DNA from 3 places in the Pannonibacter anstelovis genome. Region 2 is predicted to be linked to each of the others. Evidence: riboswitches for the same ligand, from Rfam matches in the RefSeq annotation. Region 2 holds a riboswitch; each other region holds the start of a gene.

Region 1 (4,283 bases), on a different contig from region 2:
CACCGCCGGAACTCGAAGCCTTTTATGACCGGCTGGCCGAACGGCTGGAGAGGCTTGAGGCAGAGATGGCGTGAGATGCAGGAAGGTTTGACGAGTGCAAACCGGTCAATGCCGCCAGATCCACACCCCGCGCCGCCCCGGCCTTGTGCCGGGGCCCGTCAGGAGGCCCCGGCGTAACCAACACTCAATGAGATTCACTCCGCAAGGCGGGCAAGCCCTTGCGTTGCTTGATCAACTCCAAGGGGGCCCGTCAGCACCGGAAGGCTCGATAAAGGGACGAGCCTCCTAACAGGTCCCGGCTCAAGGCCGGGACGGCCCCGCAAGGGTAGAAGGCCCGGCGAAAATCCCGCAGGGCCCCCTTTCACCTATCACCGCAACTCCGCCGTATAGTCCTCCACCGGCGGTACGCTGGTGATCAGCTTGTTTTCATGCAGAAATTCGGCAAAGCGCTGATAGCGGCCGGCATCAAGTGCCGCCGGGCGCTTGGCGAAGCGTGGCAGCGTGTCGCCCCAGGCGCGGCGGTTCAGCTCGTCATCAAGGTTCGGATAGGCCGCAATGAAGGCCTGCCACGCCTCTTCCGGATGGTTGGTCAGATAGACCGTCGCCTTCTCCACCGCAGCCAGGAAGCGGACATAGCGCGGGTCGCCGGTCTTGTCCTTTGCTGCCACGTAGATCAGCTCGTCAAAGATCGGCACGCCATTCTCTTCCGGATAGAAGGCCTTGCCCTTCTTGCCCTCCAGCTCGATCTGGGTCAGCTCGAAATTGCGGTAGCCGCCGATCACCGCATCCACCTGCCCCGCCATCAGAGACGGCGACAGGGCGAAATTGACATTGATCAGCTCCACGTCCTCAATCGACAGCCCCTGCGAGCGCAGCATCTGGCCGAGCATGGCATCCTCGAAGCCGGAGACGGAGAAGCCGATCTTTTTGCCCTTGAGGTCCGCCAGCGTCTTGATGGGGCCATCCTCCAGCACGATCAGCGTGTTCAGCGGCGTCTCCACCAGCGTGCCGATCCACTTCAGCGGCATGCCTTCGCTGATCTGAGCATGGAGCGTCGGCTGGTAGGAAACGGCGATATCCCCCTGGCCGGCCGCCACCAGCTTCGGCGGCATGGCCGGATCAGCCGGTTCGATCAGCTCCACATCAAGCCCTTCAGCCTCGAAGAAACCCTTCTGCTTGGCGACCACCAGCGGCGCGTGATCCGGATTGACGAACCAGTCGAGCAGAACGGTCAGCTTGTCTGCCGCCGCAGCGGGTGAAGCAGCGGCCAGAACAGCGGCCAGCGACAGCGCGAGAATGCGTTTCATGCGGGTCTCCCAGTAGACAGGTGTTGGATGAAGTTTGAGCCGGTCCAGCCACAGCCTGACCGGCAGATGCGTGCGCGGGGATCAGTCCTCGCGCTGCCAGGGCACCATGCGGCGGGTCAGGCGCTCGACGACGAAGCGCAGGACCAGAACCATTGCGGCAAGCAAGGCGAGAGCGGCAAACATGGTGTCCGTCTGCATCCGGGCATTGCTCTGCAGCATGATGAAGGCAAGCCCGCCCTTGGCCCCAACCCATTCGCCAACAATGGCACCGATGGGAGCGAAGACCGCTGCGATCCGGACGCCGGACGCGAGCGCGGGCATGGCTGACGGCAAGCGGAAGTAACGCAGTTCCTGCCAGCGGTTGACGCGGTAAAGCAGCGCCAGGTCCACCAGGCCCTGATCCATCCGCCGGAGACCGTCAAAGAACGTCGAGGTGACGGCAAAGAAGATGACCAGCACCGCCATCACGATCTTGGAGGCAAGGCCGAAGCCGAGCCAAAGCACCAGAATGGGAGCAATGGCGAAGACCGGCAGCGCCTGTGTCACCAGAACGACCGGCAGAAGCCCGCGCCGTGCCAGCGGCGACAGCCACATGACGAAGGCCAGCATGACCCCGGCGGCAATGCCGAAGACAAAGCCCAGCAGGGTTTCACTCAAGGTGATGCTGGCGTGATACAGTAGAAAGCCGCTCTGGCGCTGGAAGGCCTCCAGCACTTTCAGCGGACCGGGCAGCATGTAGGGCGGGATTTCGAGGAGCCGCACCGCCAGATCCCAGATCAGCAGCAGAGACACGCTGACCGCGACACCTGGCGCAATGCTGCGCAGGAGAGAAGCTGCACGGGCCGGAAAGGCATTCCGGACGGGGCTCGCAGATGGAAGGGGTTGCCTTCCCGAAAGAAGTTCTATCGACACAGAAGGATCTCCCGCCACCGGCAAGCCGGTCAAGACATTGGAGATCCGGGATATGGCTAAAGGTTTCCGTCCCTTCGCCGGCATGACCCGGATCAGGTTCTAAGGGTTCGGCTTTGCGCCATCTCAGCTCACGTCGGAGCACCCCTCGGACCAACCCGAAACATGCCGCCTGAATGGCGCCTTGGCAAGCAAAACTTGCCAGCACGCCATGAAAGCAGAAGGCCCCGCACATCTTGATAAGATGCCGGGGCCTTGCCGGTTGCTTTTCGGGTTCGCGTTATGTGACGCCCTAGCCCTTCTGCCAGGCCTCAATCGCCTGTTCCAGAGCACGGGCACCAGGTGTGCCCTTCTCGATGGTGAAGATGGCACGCTTGCCGTTTTCGTAGAGCATCGGAACATCGATCCAGCCGCGCTCACGCATCAGGGCAAGGTTACGGTCGCGCTCGCTGTCAACACTCGACAGTGCGATCCAGAAATAACCCGGAGCGACCTTTACCGATGCGCCCAGGAGCGCATCTCCGCGCGCTTCTTCTGTCGGCTTCATCACAAGGCCCGGCACATTGGAAACATCACCGCCGGAGAAGCCTTCAGGAAGCTGGAACTGGATTTCGACCAGATGGCTGGCGGGCAGCGAGCTATCTGTGTTCGGCTTGATTCGCAGCGTCACATTGATGTTCCGGTCCGGAATCTGAGCCTGAGCCACGAGCACAGTCTCTGTCTGCCCGCCGGTACCAGTTTCCTCAGAAACCGACCAGGCCACATTGCCCGCAGAAGCGGTGCCCGAGCCGCTGGCATCTTCACCCTCCTCATAAAGGAAAGCCTTCTGCGCAACGATGGCACCCGGCGTTTCTACAGTCTGGGCAGGAGCCGTACTGGCCGGCGGGGCAGCTGCCTCAGGCACGGCAGCAGGCGTATCCTGCGGCGGCGCGGAAGGCGTGATGAGGGTCGTCGTCACGGTGCGCGCATCAGGGGCGACTGCAGGCTCTCCCGTATCTGTCAGCAGACGGTCGGTATTCTTGCCGCTGTTTTCTTCATTTGCAGCCGTCTCACCTGCGGGGACCGGCGTCTCGGGGGCCGGAGCAGTCGTTGCCGCTGTTTCTTCGCTGGAGGAAAAGATCCCCGCGATCAGCGAGCGCTGTGAATAGATGAAAGCGCCGATGCCAATCAGCACCAGCACAAAACCGCCCAGGAACACGTAGGACATGAAGGGCGAGTTGCCAGACTTTGCAGCACGGCGCGGTGCACGGGTCCGGACCTTGCGCGGTTCATCGGCCGCAGCGCTCTTGCCTCCTGCACTGGCTGACACCGGTGCGGAAGGATCCGGGCGCAAGCTCTCGCTCGCAGGCGCTGGACGAGGGCTTGGTGTGGGAATGGCGTAGGAAGATGGTGCAGGAGCAGCCGGCTCAGCGGACGGCTTTGCAGGCGCCGCATCGAAGGCAGGCTCCACGCGCGGCTCGCTGCGCTCGCCAGCCGGATCCGCCGGAGCGCTCTCGTTGCGGAAGGCATCGCGGGCGGTCTGCACCGCGCTTGACGACGCATCCCCAAGCCTTTCGGCCTCCTGCACGGTAGAGCCAAGCGGCCCGCGCGGCGAAGGAGAAGACGGCGGATAGGGCTCGGCGCGGGGCGCAGCCGGAGCGATGGCGCCCGCAGGAGGGGCCATGGGCGCAGGCGCTGCGGGCGCCGGGCGCGTTGCCATCAGCGTTTCACGCGCCGCCTCGGCCTCAACCTTGCGGATGGCTTCCTCAAGGCGCAGTTGTTCGGCCGTGATTTCGGACGGGGAAAGCGGCGGCTCATAGGCCTTGAGCTGACTGACAATCGCGTTTCGGGCGCGGCTGTAGACGTTGCGGCGCGCAGAACCGTTGTTCTCCGGCAGTGACGCAATCGTTTTCTTCAAAATCGAATAGTAATCAGCCATTGGCTCGCTCGTGAGGGGTGCCAGCCTGAACCCGGCGCACCGGAAGCTCCGTATTCATGCCATCCCATTTGTAGGCTCAACACCGGCGGGCGCAAGAGGTGTTCGGCAAAGATAGGATGCGCAATCAGGTTTTTACATGACTTTCGGGC
Region 2 (4,283 bases):
GCGGCCAAGCCCGGCGTCGACGATCAGCGGCACATCCGGGAAGGCGGCACGCATGGATCTGAGGGCGGCAAGGTTTTGCGGGCCCGCAGCCGTGCCGATGGGCGCGCACCAGGGCATCAGCACCTGACATCCTGCGGCCAGCAGCTTTTCCCCCACGATCAGGTCATCGGTGGTGTAGGGAAACACCTCGAAGCCCTCGGCGCTGAGAATGCGCGCGGCCTCCACCAGCTCGAACACATCCGGCTGCAGCGTGTCGTGGTGGCCGATGACTTCCAGCTTGATCCAGTTTGTACCAAACACCTCCCGCGCCATTTTCGCCGTCAGCACCGCCTCAGACGCGCTGTGGCATCCTGCGGTGTTGGGCAGCACCTTGACCCCGAGATCGCGGATCATCTGGAAGAACGCGCCGCCATTTCGCCCGGCCGCCGTTTCCCGGCGCAGCGACACGGTGACAATCTCCGCCTTCGAGTGCCGTACGGCATCAGCCAGTATGGCAGGTGAAGGATAGCGGGCTGTGCCCAGCAGCATCCGTGACGAGACCTCGCAGCCATAGAGTGTCAGGCTCATCTCAGCCTCCCTGCATCGGCGACAGGATCTCGATCCGGTCGCCCTCGCTCAGCCGGCAGGCCTCCCGGGCTTCGCGCGGCACCAGTTCGCCATTGACGGCGGTGGCTAGCCAGTCGCCTTCATAATCAAGTTCCTGCAGCAGGGCGGGCAGGGTTTCCGCCGCACAGGCCACGGCTTCGCCATTCACCAGCACTTTCATGGGTTTGCATCTCCCTTGTTTTCCATCAGCCGCCTTGCGGCCATATCCGCTGCCTGCCGGGCGAGGGCCGGGGCAAGCAGGAAGCCATGCCGGTACATGCCGGCAACGGCCAGATCCGCGCTGTGCGGCAGGCGTTCCGGCTCTGCCACCACGCGCGGCATGTTGTCGTCAAAGGCGGGGCGCACTCCGGCGCCCAGTTCCACGATGCGCGCTTCGCCAAAGGCGGGATGCAGCGCATAGGCGGTGTTGGCCAGTTCCATGACCGAGCGTGCCGTCACCGGGCCGCCGTCGTCGCTTTCAATCATGGTGGCGCCTACCATGAAGCGCCCGCCGCCGCGCGGAACCACATAGAGCGGATGGCGCGGATGCAGCAGGCGCACGGGGCGCGACAGGGAGATTTCCGTGGTCTCCAGATACAGCATCTCGCCGCGCACACCGCGCAGACCCGGCATCCGGCCGATAGCGCCGGGCCCGGTGCAGTCGATGACAAGCGATGCCCGCAGATCTGCCCCTTGCGCTGCTTCGCCCAGCTGGAAGGTAACACCGCGTGCTTCCAGCTGCTTCCAGAGCGCCGTCATGGCGAGGCGCGGATCAAGATGGGCTTCATTCTCGAAGAACAGCCCGGTCATGAAGCGCCCGGCAAGGGCAGGTTCCAGCTCTGCAATTTCCGCAGCATTCACCGTCCTGTGGCCTGTCGAGCGGCTGGCAAAGCGGCGCAGTTCCGCCTGATCGCGCGGCGGGCACAGAACCAGCGTGCCTTTGCGGGAGACAAGCCCCGGCACGGCCGCCTCCCACCAGTCTGCAGCTTCCAGCCCAAGCTTCAGCACCTCGGGCCCGGCGGTCTCCGCCTCGCACCAGGGGGCAAGCATGCCGCCGGCATAGAAGGACGCGCCATGACCCGGTGCCGGATTGGTGTCTGCCACAATGACGGAAATCCCGCGCCGGGAAAGCTCCAGCGCTGCGGCAAGCCCGGCCACTCCTGCGCCGCGCACCACCACTGGACGAGAGCCTGCAGAATGAGAGAGGCCTACGTGTGTCTGGCTCATCCGCTTCCGGCTCCGTGGCATCTGTCTCACGGGCGGAAGGGCTTTGTGAGGCGCCCGCTGGCAAACGCCGTGCCTGCGCGCATCACACACCATCCCTCCGCCAGCGTGAACTGGATCAGGTTCAACGGGTCACTGCGCTGCATCGCCAGCAGTATCTCAGCCCCTTGCACGGGACTCCCCAAGGTGAAGCCCAACCTTTGCGCCGGGAATGGAGGCTTGTCAATCGCGGGAGGGCCGGTGATTGCATGATTGCAACGGCTTGCCCTTCGAACTGATCTGCTTCGCCGCAGCGGGCCCTCTGAGGGCAAAGGCCGCCGGGCTGCTCTTCCGTGCCTTGGCACACGCGGCCGCAAAGCGGCTTGTGCCTTCACCTGTTGCGTGCGCCCTGCCTTTCCGGATGCACCCGGCGGAGACTAGCCGCGCAACTCGTGCAGGATCATGGCGGCCGCGCCAAAGGCGACCGCATCCGTCGCGGAGTTCTGCGGCACAAGGATTTGCGGCTGCAGAACCCGCGCCCCTTCAAATGGGTCCGATGTGGCAAATTCAAGCCAGCCTGCAAGACGTTTGCGGACACTCCAGGGCAGCGTCCCTCCGAGATAAATTGCAGAAGGCGCGAGGATGGCTGCAATCATGAAGGCGAGCGTTGCCGTCTCCGGCCCTGCCTTCGCAAGCCAGGTTTCCAGTACGGCCTCATGTTGCTCCAGATAGGCGGTCCATTCCCCGGCCGAGCGCCCTTCCGGGATAACGCCTGCATGGTCGAGGCACCAGGAGGCCAGATCATCGAAGCTGGGTCTGGAGCGGCCCCTGGCGCGCAAGGCGCCGACTTCGCCGGCATTGCCCGCATGCCCGCGGTAAAGCTCGCCGTTGACGATGATTCCGCTGCCGATGCCTTCAGAAAGATAGAGATAGACGAAGTTTTCGTGAGTGGCGGCGTTGCCCATCGTCAGTTCGCCCATTGCGGCGGCGTTGGCATCGTTCTCGATCATGACCGGGCATCCCAGAGTTTCCTCCAGGGCGGTTGCAAGGTCTGAACCCGTCCAGCCGATCACCTCCTGCGCCAGATCGAGGGATGCCGTCTGTTGATGGAAACGGGTCGGCATGGCGATGCCGGCACCGATCAACAGCCGCGGGTCTATGGCGCTTGCAGACAGAAGTTCTCCTTTCAGCCGCCCGACGGCGTCCAGCAGGCCGGAAAAGCTCTCGAAAGAGCCTCGTTCCTGCCACTCTCCCACGAGATTTCCGCGAAAGTCGAGCAAGGCAACCGAGACGGCAAACCGGTTGGCGTGCAGGCCGATTGCGTAACCGGCCTTTTCAGACAGCGTCAGATCAATATGCGGTGCCCCGCGCCCGCCCGAGCGCCTCGCACCTTCGACGATGATGCCGCGCTCAATCAGGTCGCGGGTCATCGTACTGACCGCCGCTGTCGTGATGCCGCACATTTCCGCCAGTTGCACCCGCGATGCCATGCCTTTCCTGCGCAGGTGCTTGAGCATGTCGGCCTGCGTCCGTCCAATGCCCTCCAAAGGGTGCTGCCGCGTCAGCATGAATTTCCTCCTCCTCGCAATTCCCTAGCGAATGTCATCAAACTTTTAATTAAGCAAGTTAATTAATGAAATATCGCCAACTGGATTGATCAGTATGACAAAGCCTCTCGCTCTTCTCACCAGCATTGCTCTTTCGGCTCTCGTGGCCGGCAACGCGTATGCCGAAGACATCAAGATCAAGATGTCGACCCTCGCGGACAAGTCCGGCCCGGCGCGTATCACCAACATCGAAGCCGCAGCCGACATCATGAACAGTCAGTTCAAGGCAGCCGGCATCGACAAGCGCATCGTCATCGAGGCAAATGCCAGCGCTGTCAAAGGCTGGGACGACCTGGCGCTTGAACTCATGAAGGCCTTTTCGGTCGGTCAGGGGCCGGACCTCTATGTCCTGCCGCATGAATGGATTGGCAAGTTCGCTGAAGACGGCAATGCCCTGGCCATGGACGGGATCATTGCCTCTACCCCGTGGGCCTATGGCGACATCCTGCCAGTCCTGTGGAACTCCGCCAAAGCCGCCGATGGCAAGATCTATGGCATCCCGCAGGATGCGGAGATCCGCATGTTCTTCTATAACAAGGACATGCTTCGCAAGATCGGCAAGGATGAGGCTTTCATCGAGAGCATCCCTGCCCAGGTTGAAGCTGGCAGCTTCACGCTTGATGACCTGACCGCCCTCGCCAAGGAGGTGGTTGACGCAGGTGCGGCGGAATACGGCATGCTGCACCGTCCGAATGTCGGCATCGACTATCTGATGGTGTTCCAGTCCTATGGGGTCAAGTTCATCGACGAGGCCAGCGGCAAGCTCATCTTCCCCAAGGCGGAGATGGTCGAGGCGCTGGGCTGGTACGAGCGGAACGCCCGGGAAGGCGTGACGCCGGCGGACAATACCGCCATGAGCTGGGACGCCATTCAAAGTGCCTTCAAGCA
Region 3 (4,283 bases), on a different contig from region 2:
ACACAATCGTGGATGATTTCGGCGTCACGGTGAACCCGGTTCTGCTTGCCGGTCAGGTCATCGGCGGCACGGTGCAGGCAATCAGTCAGGCCTTGTGCGAGGAAACGGTGTTCGATGCCGATGGACAGCTGCTGACGGCCTCGCTGCTCGACTACCGCCTGATCCGGGCATCCGATCTGCCGGATATCCATTTCGAGACGAAGAACGTGCCGTCCACCACCAATGCGCTGGGCATCAAGGGGGCAGGCGAGGCCGGGACCATCGGCGGCTGCGCAGCCGTGATGAATGCCCTACAGATGGCTTTGCGTGATGGGGCAGGGGTGGAGCATATCGATATGCCCGCCACGCCGCACCGGGTCTGGCAGGCCATTCAGGCCGCCCGCGCTTAAGAACGAAATGCGAAGAGGGGGCGGCGCGGCTGACTGCGCTGTCCCCTCACTGACGCCTTCTCCGGCCAGCAGCGTAAAATTCTGTATGCTGCGGCAATATGGTCTGGAATTTTGATACCGGTTTGCTACCCTTGTATACAGTAGCATGCATGATACGCACGGCGAAGTTGCTGCGCTATCAGCAGATTTGAGTTGAGCTTGGCCCGGCGCCCAGCTTCTTCATGCCCGCCCCTGCGCCGGACCTTTGGACGATCATATGGCCATGAGGGAGACGAACGCCCCTGACGAGGATGAGGCGGAGAACCGTGCATTGGCCTCCGGAGAGGGCGCGCAGGTCCCGCCGCAAGCCGCCGTTCTCACCTCACAGAAACCCGTGCTGGGCATCGCTCTGAAGCTGTGCTCCACCTTCACCTTCGCCTGCATGGCTGTCGCTCTGAAGATCACCACAGAGAGCGTGCCAATTGGCGAGATTGTCTTTGCCCGCAATTTCTTTGGCATGTTCCCGGTGCTGCTTCTGGTGGCGCTGCGCGGTGAGCTGACCAGCTCTCTTCATACCCGCCAGCCGCTTGGCCATGTGGGGCGTGCCATGGCGGGCATTGCGGCCATGCTGTTTGCCTTCACATCGCTGAAATATCTGCCCCTTGCAGATTCAACGGCCATCGGCTTTGCCGCGCCGCTGTTCACGGTGGTTCTGGCCTTTTTCTTCCTTGGTGAGACGGTGCGTGTCTACCGCTGGACGGCCGTCGTCATCGGGTTCCTTGGCATTGTCGTCATCCTGTCTCCGCATATGGGCGGCACGGAGATGAGCGGGGATGCCTGGTTCGGCGCGGCAGCTGCGGCTGCAGGCGCCTTCTGCACGGCCATGGCGATGATCTTCGTGCGCAAGCTCTGCGAGACAGAGCGGACCAGTACCATTGTCATCTGGTTCTCCGGCTGTGCCTCGCTGATTTCGCTGGCAACCGTTCCGTTTGGCTGGATCTTCCCCGGCTATGCCTGGGTCATTCCGGATGCGAAAACGGCAGGGCTGCTTGTCTTCGTCGGTCTTGCGGGCGGCGTTGGCCAGATCGTCATGACCGAGAGCTACCGCTACGCTGATGCGTCGACTATCGCCCCCTTCGATTATGCAAACCTGCTCTGGGCGGTGCTGCTCAGCTGGGCGATCTTTGGCGATATTCCGGTGTGGCAGGTGGTGGCCGGTGCGCTGATCGTGGTGGCGGCAGGCCTCTTCGTCATCTACCGCGAACGGGCGCTGGGCAAGGATGACAGCCGGGCGCGCAAGGCCTCCTCGCCGCTGCGGCCCTGATCTTCAGCCTGCGCCCCGGCTTTCATCGCCCGGCGCAGGCTGAATAGTGCCTCAGAATGCCTTGAAGGTAATGATGGTGCGGGTGTCGCGGATGCCTTCCATGCAATGCAGCTTCTCATTGACGAAGTGGCCGATGTCCTCGCCATCCTCGATATAGACCTTCACCAGCAGGTCATAGTCGCCGCTCGTTGAGTAGATTTCCGAAGCGATCTCGGCATCCGCAATGGCATTGGCGACCTTGTAGGTCTCGCCGAGGTGGCATTTGATCATGATGAAGAAGGGCTTCATGGCGTGCTCCTGAGGGCTATCCTGTGACAGGACATGGCCGATCCGCCGCCGCCAGTCAATCGCTGCGCTTTATTGCCGCCAGCAGAGCATGCTTGCCAAGGCGGAACGGGCTTGGTAGCTGTTTGCCGTCTCATGGGGGTGCCCGCCGGATGCGCCGGGCTGAGAGGCGATGGTGCCAACTCCTTGAACCTGATCCGGCTTGTACCGGCGGAGGGATTTGGGATGATGAGCGGTCAAACGGCACGCGGCGCAGCTGATGCAGCGGCCATTTCTACCATCACTGCGGATCACCTGGCCTCGCGCACGGCGGAGGTACTGGACAAGATCCGGGTATTCGCACCCCGTGTGCATTGCCTCACCAACGCTGTGGCTCAGGCCTTCACCGCCAATGTTCTGCTGGCGTTGGGCGCCATTCCGTCGATGACGATCTCGCCGGAGGAAGTACCCTTCTTCACGGCTTCTGCGCAGGCGCTGCTGGTCAACCTCGGCACGCTGGACGACGCGCGGAAGGAAGCAGCGAGCAGGGCTATCAGCATCGCAGCTGGCGAAGGCAAGCCCTGGGTGCTGGATCCCGTCTTTGCCGACCGTTCTCCCCCGCGCCTGACCGAGGCCCGGCGCCTTCTGGCTCTGAAGCCTTCACTGCTGAAAATCAATGCCGGGGAGCTTGCCGCGCTGGGCGGCGGTGCGTCTGTTCTGGAACTTTCCGGCCAGCTGGGGCTTCCCGTTGCAATGACCGGTGCTGTGGATGACATCAGCAGCGGCATTCAGAGCCTTCGCCTTGCCAATGGGCATCCGCTGATGGGCCGGGTGACGGCGACTGGCTGTGCAGCCGGGGCGGTGGCTGCGGCTGCGCTTGCCGTGGAGCCGGACCCGGTGGTGGCTGCGGCTGCGGCGCTGTCCATCATGGCGATCGCAGGGGAAATTGCCGCCGGACATTCGACCGGGCCAGGCAGTTTCGTTCCCGCGTTTCTGGATGCCCTTTATGGGCTTGAAGCGGCGCAGATTCGCGCCCACTTGCGGCTTGCCTGAGCCGCAGCCCGTTCATTTTCAGGAGGAATCATGACTGCCATTGCCCTGACCATCGCAGGCTCGGATTCCGGCGGTGGAGCCGGCATTCAGGCTGATCTCAAGACCTTCTCGGCGCTCGGTGTCTATGGTGCCAGCGTGCTGAGCGCACTGACGGCACAGAATACGCTCGGCGTCAGTGCCATTCACGACGTTCCCCCTGCCTTCGTGCGGGCGCAGATGGATGCGGTGCTGTCCGATCTCAAGGTCAATGCCATCAAGATCGGCATGCTGTCACGCCCGGATGTCATCTGTGCCGTGGCCGAAGGGCTGGATGCGCATGAGGCGTCCAATGTGGTGCTCGATCCTGTGATGGTCGCAGCCTCCGGTGATCCGCTGCTGGTGCCGGAAGCGGTCTCCGTGCTGATTGCGGAACTGCTGCCGCGCGCGCAGCTGATCACGCCGAACCTGCCGGAAGCCGCCCGCATGCTGAATACGGAAATTGCACAGGGCCGGGAAGCCATGCGCACGCAGGCGCAGGCGCTGCTGGATCTGGGCGCAAGGTCCGTGCTGCTGAAGGGCGGCCACGGGGAGGGGCCGGAGAGCGAGGATCTGCTGTTGACCCGCGACGGACGCGAACAGTGGTTCACCGCCCCCCGCCATGCTACGCGCAACAGCCACGGCACCGGTTGCACCCTGTCGTCCGCGATTGCCGCGGGCCTTGCCAAAGGGCTTCCGCTGCCCGATGCGGTGGCCGGAGCGAAGCTCTATGTGACCCATGCCATCCGGGCTGCTGACAACCTCAAGATCGGTGAAGGCCATGGGCCCGTGCATCATTTCCACGCGCTCTGGGAGACAAGCGATGTCAACTGAGATCAAGCCGTCCGCCTCGCGCCGTCAGGCCCTCAAGCTTGGTGCGGCCAGTGCCGCTTCTCTGCTGGCCGCGCCCGCGCTCGCCAATACGGGCGAGGCCGTGATCGAGTGGAAGATGGTGACTTCCTGGCAGAAGAACCTGCCGGGGCCGGGAACGACCGCCCAGACGATCTGCGACCGGATCGAGAGAATGTCGGGCGGGCGTATGCGGGTGCGGCTCTTTGCTGCCGGCGAACTGGTGCCGCCGCTCGGCGTGTTCGATGCCGTGTCTGCCGGTACGGCACAGGTGGCGCACACGGCCTCCTTCTTCTGGCAGGGCAAGATGCCTGCTGCTGTCTGGTTTACGGCCATTCCCTTCGGTCTTCTGCCGCTTGAGCACATCACCTGGATCGAGCAGGGCGGCGGGCAGGCGCTGTGGGACGAGC

Evidence for each region. Region 2 has a riboswitch for thiamine pyrophosphate ahead of thiO (glycine oxidase ThiO). Riboswitches for the same ligand answer to the same signal wherever they lie in the genome.
Region 1: linked by a shared signal. The riboswitch ahead of V6L75_RS13035 (ABC transporter permease) and the one ahead of thiO (glycine oxidase ThiO) in region 2 are both predicted to bind thiamine pyrophosphate.
Region 3: linked by a shared signal. The riboswitch ahead of thiM (hydroxyethylthiazole kinase) and the one ahead of thiO (glycine oxidase ThiO) in region 2 are both predicted to bind thiamine pyrophosphate.

Annotation. Positions count from the first base shown of each region.
Region 1 covers NZ_JBAKBF010000007.1:227,344-231,626, reverse strand. The annotation lists gene V6L75_RS13045 (CHASE2 domain-containing protein) at 1-74, shown strand, start outside; gene V6L75_RS13040 (ABC transporter substrate-binding protein) at 369-1,307, opposite strand; gene V6L75_RS13035 (ABC transporter permease) at 1,389-2,042, opposite strand; TPP riboswitch at 2,272-2,375, opposite strand; gene V6L75_RS13030 (hypothetical protein) at 2,509-4,134, opposite strand.
Region 2 covers NZ_JBAKBF010000003.1:204,623-208,905, reverse strand. The annotation lists gene V6L75_RS06255 (thiazole synthase) at 1-567, opposite strand, end outside; gene thiS (sulfur carrier protein ThiS) at 569-766, opposite strand; gene thiO (glycine oxidase ThiO) at 763-1,812, opposite strand; TPP riboswitch at 1,888-2,003, opposite strand; gene V6L75_RS06240 (ROK family transcriptional regulator) at 2,226-3,356, opposite strand; gene V6L75_RS06235 (ABC transporter substrate-binding protein) at 3,451-4,283, shown strand, end outside.
Region 3 covers NZ_JBAKBF010000014.1:42,087-46,369, reverse strand. The annotation lists gene V6L75_RS18400 (xanthine dehydrogenase family protein molybdopterin-binding subunit) at 1-389, shown strand, start outside; gene V6L75_RS18395 (DMT family transporter) at 646-1,692, shown strand; gene V6L75_RS18390 (Lrp/AsnC ligand binding domain-containing protein) at 1,744-1,980, opposite strand; TPP riboswitch at 2,105-2,214, shown strand; gene thiM (hydroxyethylthiazole kinase) at 2,203-3,009, shown strand; gene thiD (bifunctional hydroxymethylpyrimidine kinase/phosphomethylpyrimidine kinase) at 3,040-3,858, shown strand; gene V6L75_RS18375 (TRAP transporter substrate-binding protein) at 3,848-4,283, shown strand, end outside.